2 regions of the Pseudomonas shahriarae genome follow, and region 2 is predicted to be linked to the other one. Evidence: predicted binding sites of a transcription regulator. Region 2 holds the regulator's gene; the other holds the start of a gene.
The links. Region 2 encodes FliA, which starts transcription of late flagellar genes. Its sites were predicted from a motif close to CTAAAGTTTNNNNNNNNNNNGCCGNTAA; they were not measured.
Positions count from the first base shown of each region.

Region 1 (3,414 bases), 1.2 Mb from region 2:
GGCCTTTTTGGTCAGCACCACAATATCAATGCGCCGGTTGATCGGGTTGAACGGGTCCTGGACATCAAACAGCTGGGATGAAGCAAAGCCCACGACGCGCGCCACCTGGGTATCCGGATAGCTGCCGGCCACCAGGACACGGCGGGCGGCGTTGGCACGGTTGGCCGACAACTCCCAATTACCGAAATCGCCCAGGCCCGAATACGGCTTGGCATCGGTGTGGCCGCTGACGCTGATCTTGTTCGGCACCGCCTTGATGGTGTCGGCCATGGCCAGCAGGATGTCTTCGAAGTAAGACTTCAAGCGCGCACTGCCAGAGTCGAACATCGGTCGATTGGCCGCATCCATGATCTGGATACGCAGGCCGTCCTGGGTGATATCGAAGTGGATCTGATCCTTGAATTTTTGCAGTTGCGGGTTTTCATCGACCTTGTTCTGCAACTCTTGCAGTAACAGCTCCAGGCGTTCCTGCTCGACCTGTTCGGCCATGCTCTCGACGGTCTGGCGCTCGATCGGGATATTTTCCTGGGGCGCTTCGGTCTGCACCTCCGGGTTGATGGTGCGTTCAGGGGCCAATTCGGGCGAGCCGCCCAAGTCGATCACAAACGGCGTGCCGCTCTCGGAAAACCCAATGGGGTCCTTGAAGTAACCGGCGATGGCGATCTTCTGTTCCGGCGTCGCGGTGGACATCAGCCACAACACCAAAAAGAACGCCATCATCGCCGTCGCAAAGTCAGCGAAGGCAATTTTCCAGGCACCACCGTGGTGCCCAGCAGCGAAGCGCTTGACGCGCTTGATGATAATCGGCTGGTTGTTTTCCATGGCTTAGCGACCGCGAACTGCTTGTTCCAGCTCGGCAAAGCTTGGACGGTGCTTCGGATACAGCACCTTGCGCCCGAACTCCACCGCCAGGGATGGCGGCATACCGGAAGCCGAAGCCACCAGGGACGCCTTGATCGCTTCGTAGATATTCAGCTCTTCCTTGGCGTCGTGGGCCAGGGAGGTGGCCAGCGGGCCAAAGAAACCATAGGCTGCGAGAATACCGAAGAAGGTCCCCACCAGCGCCGCGCCGACGTGCATACCGATGGCCGCCTGGTCGCCTTCGCCCAGGGACGCCATGGTCACCACGATCCCCAGTACTGCCGCGACAATACCGAAACCGGGCATGCCGTCGGCGATACCGGTCACGGCGTGGGATGGGTGCTCGAGTTCTTCCTTGAGGCTGAACAGCTCCATGTCGAACAGGCCTTCCAGCTCGTGGGGGGCCATGTTGCCGGAGGACATGATGCGCAGGTAGTCGCAGACATAGGCGGTCATGCGGTCATCCTTGAGCACGGCCGGGTACTTGGCGAAGATCGGGCTCGCTGCGGCGTCCTCGATATCCGCCTCGATGGCCATCATGCCTTCGCGGCGGCTCTTGTTCAGGATCTCGTAGACCAGGCCCAGCACTTCCAGATAGAACGTGTGGGAAAAGCGCGAGCTGAACATGCCCAGCGACTTTTTGATCACGTGCATGGTCATGTAGCTAGGGTTGGCCTGCAGGAAAGCGCCAAACGCCGCACCGCCGATGATCAGCACTTCGAAGGGCTGGATCAGCGCAGCAATTTTACCGTGGGACAGAACGTATCCGCCGAGCACGCTTGCGATGACGACGATGATGCCGATAATTTTAGCCATAGGGGATGAGTACTTGCGCCGTCGGGTTCATGGACATATTCGGAAGATCTAAAAACTCTTCTTCTACTTATCGGCAAAACTGCGCCAGACTATAGCCCGTTAAGGCGAAAAGCCAGTTCGGCCCACTCCGGGCGTGTTGACCGCAAGTGATGATCGCGCCCCAATCATGGCAAACGAAACGACAGTCCCAACTACAAAACCCAACTCTCTGGCTGGCTGGATCAAGCGTCTGGACGAGGTTCTCCTGCCCGTCCCGCAGGCGAGCCACATTGCCGTGTGCAAGGCCATCGGCGACAGTCGCCGTTCGTTGCGAGATATTGCAGAGCTGATGCAAGACAGCCCGGCACTGGTCCTGAGCGTCATGCGTGAAGCCAACAACCAGGCCCACGGCAGCCTGGCAGAGCCCGCAGAAAACCTTGAAGTGGCGATCAACCGCCTCGGCCTCAAGCGCACCGAAGAACTGCTCGCGCGCCTGCCGTCGGTGCCGCTCAATGAAATCCCCGTGGCCCTGCGCCAATTGCAGCTGATCAGCCAGCATGCCTCGCAGCAAGCCAGCGGCCTGTTTGCCAGCCGCCTGGCGCGCCTGTGGCAGGATATTCATTGGGGCAGCCTGCTGTTTCTTTCACCGCTGTGGCCGATGGCCGTTGCCTACCCCAAGCTCCTGGAGGAATGGGAGCTGCGGGTGATCCACAAGGGTCAATCGGCACGCAAGGTCGAACAGGAATTGTTTGGCGTGCCCCTGCTGGCACTGTGCCTGGAGCTGACCGAGGCCTGGCGCTTGCCGATCTGGGTATCCCAGGGCTACCAACTGCTGCTCAAGGAACAACGCTTACTGGTCAAGGCCCTGCACATCGCCCGCGATGAAGTGCCGTTGAGCCAGCAGCAAAAACTCGATGCCGACCCGGCGCTGCGGCGCTGGCTGAACCAACCGGCCAATACCGTGCTACTGGCCAATGGCATGGCACTGGCGGCCCAGGAATCCTGGGCCTGCCCCCATACCCAGCGCTGGCAGTACCTCACCGCGTTGTACCTGCAACAACCACTGGCCGACGTGCAGCAACAGGTGCACCAACAGGCGGTCATCAGCGCGCGCCATACCCTGACCGCCGGTCTCTGGCATCCGGCACTGGCGTTGATCTGGCCCTGGCATGTGCAACGAGTGCATCGCGGCCTGCTGCCCGCACCGCCGCCGACCGCCGAAGCCCTGGCGGTGTGGCGCAAGCGTTGTACTGAGCTGCTGGTGGAGCCCAGCCGCTTCGCCAATGCGATGCACTTGACCACCTGCGCCAAGGAGGCCCTGGTTGCCAGTGGCATGCAGCGCGTGATGTTGCTGATGGCCGACAAGGCCTTGGCCACTTTGCGCGTGCATCAGGTCGACGGCCTGCCCAAGGACGCTGCCAACCTGAGCCTTGAGTCCGCACAAAGCACGCTGCTGCAACGCTTGCTGGAGAAGCCTGCGCAAGTGCGCCTCAACCCGGAAAATCACGCACAATTCGCGGTGCTGCTGCCTGCTTCATTGCGGCGCCTGTTCGTCGGCGAGCATTTGCTGCTGCGCTCCCTGAGCTGTAACGGCCGGGTGGTGATGCTGATGATTGCCGACCAGGGGGGCGGGCCGTTCTCCGAAACCACCGTGCAGGCCTTCGGCAAAACCGCCCAATGCATCGAGAAAGCCCTGCACTGCTTTACCAACCGCACCGCTTGATGCTTGCGTTACAATCGCCCTCTTTTATCACCCAA
Region 1 is NZ_CP077085.1:736,440-739,853, reverse strand. Features, by position in the region: gene motB (flagellar motor protein MotB) at 1-822, opposite strand, end outside; gene motA (flagellar motor stator protein MotA) at 826-1,677, opposite strand; gene HU773_RS03235 (HDOD domain-containing protein) at 1,844-3,379, shown strand.
Region 1: a site for FliA is predicted at 1,745-1,772, ahead of motA (flagellar motor stator protein MotA). Genes of this name have one in related genera too.

Region 2 (3,414 bases):
TCATCCGGTCGGCTTTCCAGCTCGACCAGTTGCTCGGACAACTGCTCTAGAATTTCGCCGGCCTCTACAAGGAAATCCTGAAGGATTTCTTCATCGGCGCCGAAGCTCATATTGCGTGCTCCTTAGAAGCCTAAACTGGACAGCAAATCGTCTACGTCATCTTGACCTGACATAACGTCTTCACGTTTATCGGCATGAATCTGCGGACCTTCACCCTTGGCGAGGTGTTTTTGTGGATCTTTTTCCGAGAGGATCGCTTCGCGGTCGTGTTCGATGCCGGCAAAACGGTCGACTTGGCCAGCCATCAGCACCAGTTTGAGCAGGTTGCTTTCCACTTCGGTGACCAGCAGGGTCACGCGCTTGATCACCTGACCGGTAAGGTCCTGGTAATCCTGGGCCAGCAGAATGTCATTGAGGTTGCTGGAAACCGTACGGTTTTCCTGCTCGCTGCGTGACAGGAAGCCTTCGACCCGACGCGCCAGGTCACGAAATTCTTCAGCGCCCACTTCGCGCCGCATGAAGCGGCCCCAGTCGGTGCTCAACGCCTTGGCCTCGTTGGCCATGCCGTTCACCAGGGGCGTGGCGTTTTCCACCAGGTCCATGGTGCGATTGGCTGCCGCCTCAGTCAGCCTGACCACATAGGACAGGCGTTCGGTGGCATCAGTGATCTGCGAGATTTCCTCGGCCTGGGGCATGTGCGGGTCGATCTGGAAATTGACGATCGCACTGTGCAACTCACGGGTGAGCTTGCCCACTTCCTGATACAGGCCGCGGTCGCGGGTCTGGTTGAGCTCATGGATCAACTGCACTGCGTCGCCGAACTGGCCTTTTTCCAGGCTTTCGACGAGTTGGTGAGCATGTTTTTTCAGGGTCGACTCAAAGTCGGCCTGCGATGATTCTTTATGCTCCATAGCTCCCCCGTGGCAGCATCAATGACCGATGCGTTCGAAGATTTTTTCAATCTTCTCTTTCAAGGCCAGTGCAGTGAATGGCTTGACCACGTAGCCGTTGACCCCGGCCTGGGCGGCTTCGATGATCTGTTCACGCTTGGCTTCAGCGGTCACCATCAGCACAGGCAGGCTGCGCAGCTTTTCATCAGCGCGCACGTGGCGCAGTAGATCAATGCCGGTCATGCCAGGCATGTTCCAGTCAGTTACCAGAAAGTCGATGCTCCCGCTGTTGAGGATCGGAATCGCCGTAATGCCGTCATCCGCCTCGACCGTGTTAGTGAACCCAAGGTCACGCAACAGGTTTTTTATGATCCGCCGCATCGTTGAGAAGTCATCAACGATGAGGATTTTCATGTTCTTGTCCAATTCGACCTCCAAGCAGTCTTAAACGCGTCCAGCACCTGGGCGCGCCATATCATTCAACAGGCATTACACAAAAAGGACTGCTGGGCACATCACGGGCCGCTCCCGCCGGGCTTGCGCCCTGGCGGTTATCGTTCGCAGTGTCCCCACACTGCCTGTCAGCGCGCTCGCCACTCTCCCAAACGCCCCCGCAAGCGGGCCGCGCATTGGCTATGAAGCTGGCTGACCCGCGATTCGCTGACCCCCAGGACCTCACCGATTTCCTTGAGGTTCAGCTCTTCGTCGTAGTACAGCGCCAACACCAGCCGCTCACGTTCCGGCAGATTGGCAATCGCCTCTGCCAGGGCGCCCTGGAAGCGTTCATCTTCCAGGTCGCGTGAAGGCTCCTGGTGAGCACTCGCGCCATCCTCATGCAGCCCTTCATGTTCGCCGTCCTGTAGCAGGTCGTCGAAACTGAACAGGCGGCTGCCCAAGGTATCGTTCAAAATCCCGTAGTAATCGTCGAGACTCAATTGGAGTTCGGCCGCAACTTCGTGATCTTTAGCGTCGCGACCGGTTTTTGCTTCAATTGAGCGAATTGCGTCACTCACCATCCGGGTATTGCGGTGGACCGAACGCGGCGCCCAATCACCTTTACGCACCTCATCGAGCATCGCGCCACGGATACGGATACCCGCATACGTCTCGAAACTCGCACCCTTGCTCGCGTCGTACTTGGTCGACACTTCGAGCAGGCCGATCATGCCCGCCTGGATCAGGTCTTCGACCTGGACACTGGCGGGCAGGCGTGCCAGCAGGTGGTAGGCAATGCGCTTGACCAGGGGCGCATAGCGCTCGATCAATTCGCCCTGGCTGTCACGCGCCGACTTTTTGTAAAGGTTGTAGCCGCTGGCTGTCATAGCACCGGTCCTGCACTCGTCTGATGCACCAATCGCTCGACGAAAAACTCCAGATGCCCCCGGGGATTGGCGGGCAGTGGCCAGGTATCGACCTTCTGAGCAATTGCCTTGAACGCCAACGCGCATTTCGAACGAGGGAACGCTTCATAGACTGCACGCTGCTTTTGCACAGCCTTGCGCACACACTCGTCATAGGGAACTGCGCCGACGTATTGTAAGGCGACATCGAGGAAGCGATCCGTGACCTTGGTCAACTTGGCGAACAGGTTGCGCCCTTCTTGCGGGCTCTGGGCCATGTTGGCCAGCACGCGGAAGCGGTTCATGCCGTAGTCGCGGTTGAGCAGTTTGATCAGGGCGTAGGCGTCGGTGATCGAGGTGGGCTCGTCGCAGACCACCAGCAAGACTTCCTGCGCGGCGCGCACGAAGCTGACCACGGACTCGCCAATCCCGGCGGCGGTGTCGATCACCAGCACGTCGAGGTTGTCGCCGATATCACTGAAGGCCTGGATCAGGCCGGCATGCTGCGCCGGGCTCAGATGCACCATGCTCTGGGTGCCGGAGGCGGCCGGGACGATGCGAATCCCCCCGGGCCCCTGTAACAGCACATCGCGCAGCTCACAGCGGCCCTCAATGACATCGGCCAGGGTATGTTTGGGCGTCAGTCCCAGCAGAACGTCAACGTTCGCCAGGCCCAGGTCGGCATCCAGCAGCATGACGCGGCGGCCAAGCTCTGCCAGGGCCAGGGACAAATTCACTGACACGTTAGTTTTCCCGACGCCACCTTTGCCGCCGGTCACCGCGATCACCTGTACGGGATGCATGCTGCCCATGTTCTTTCTTTACCTTGTCTTGCTTAGCCGCAGGCTACATAGGGTGGCCGCGGTAGCAGACCATCAATGTAGGTACATTGCACTGTGTTCATGTTGCCTTTCAGCCGACCCGTTTGGCTGGGTTGTGATAGAGGTCGGCGAACATATCCGCCATCGCCTCTTCACTGGGTTCATCCTGCATTTGCACACTGACCGCACGGCTGACCAACTGATGACGGCGCGGCAGATGTAAGTCATCCGGGATCCGCGGCCCGTCGGTCAGGTAGGCGACCGGTAATTCATGGCTGATGGCAAGGCTCAACACTTCGCCCAGGCTTGCGGTTTCATCCAGCTTAGTCAGGATACAACCGGCCAGCCCGCAACGTTTGTAGC
Region 2 is NZ_CP077085.1:1,887,890-1,891,303, reverse strand. Features, by position in the region: gene HU773_RS08495 (chemotaxis protein CheA) at 1-110, opposite strand, end outside; gene HU773_RS08490 (protein phosphatase CheZ) at 123-911, opposite strand; gene HU773_RS08485 (chemotaxis response regulator CheY) at 930-1,304, opposite strand; gene fliA (RNA polymerase sigma factor FliA) at 1,472-2,212, opposite strand; gene fleN (flagellar synthesis regulator FleN) at 2,209-3,042, opposite strand; gene flhF (flagellar biosynthesis GTPase FlhF) at 3,143-3,414, opposite strand, start outside.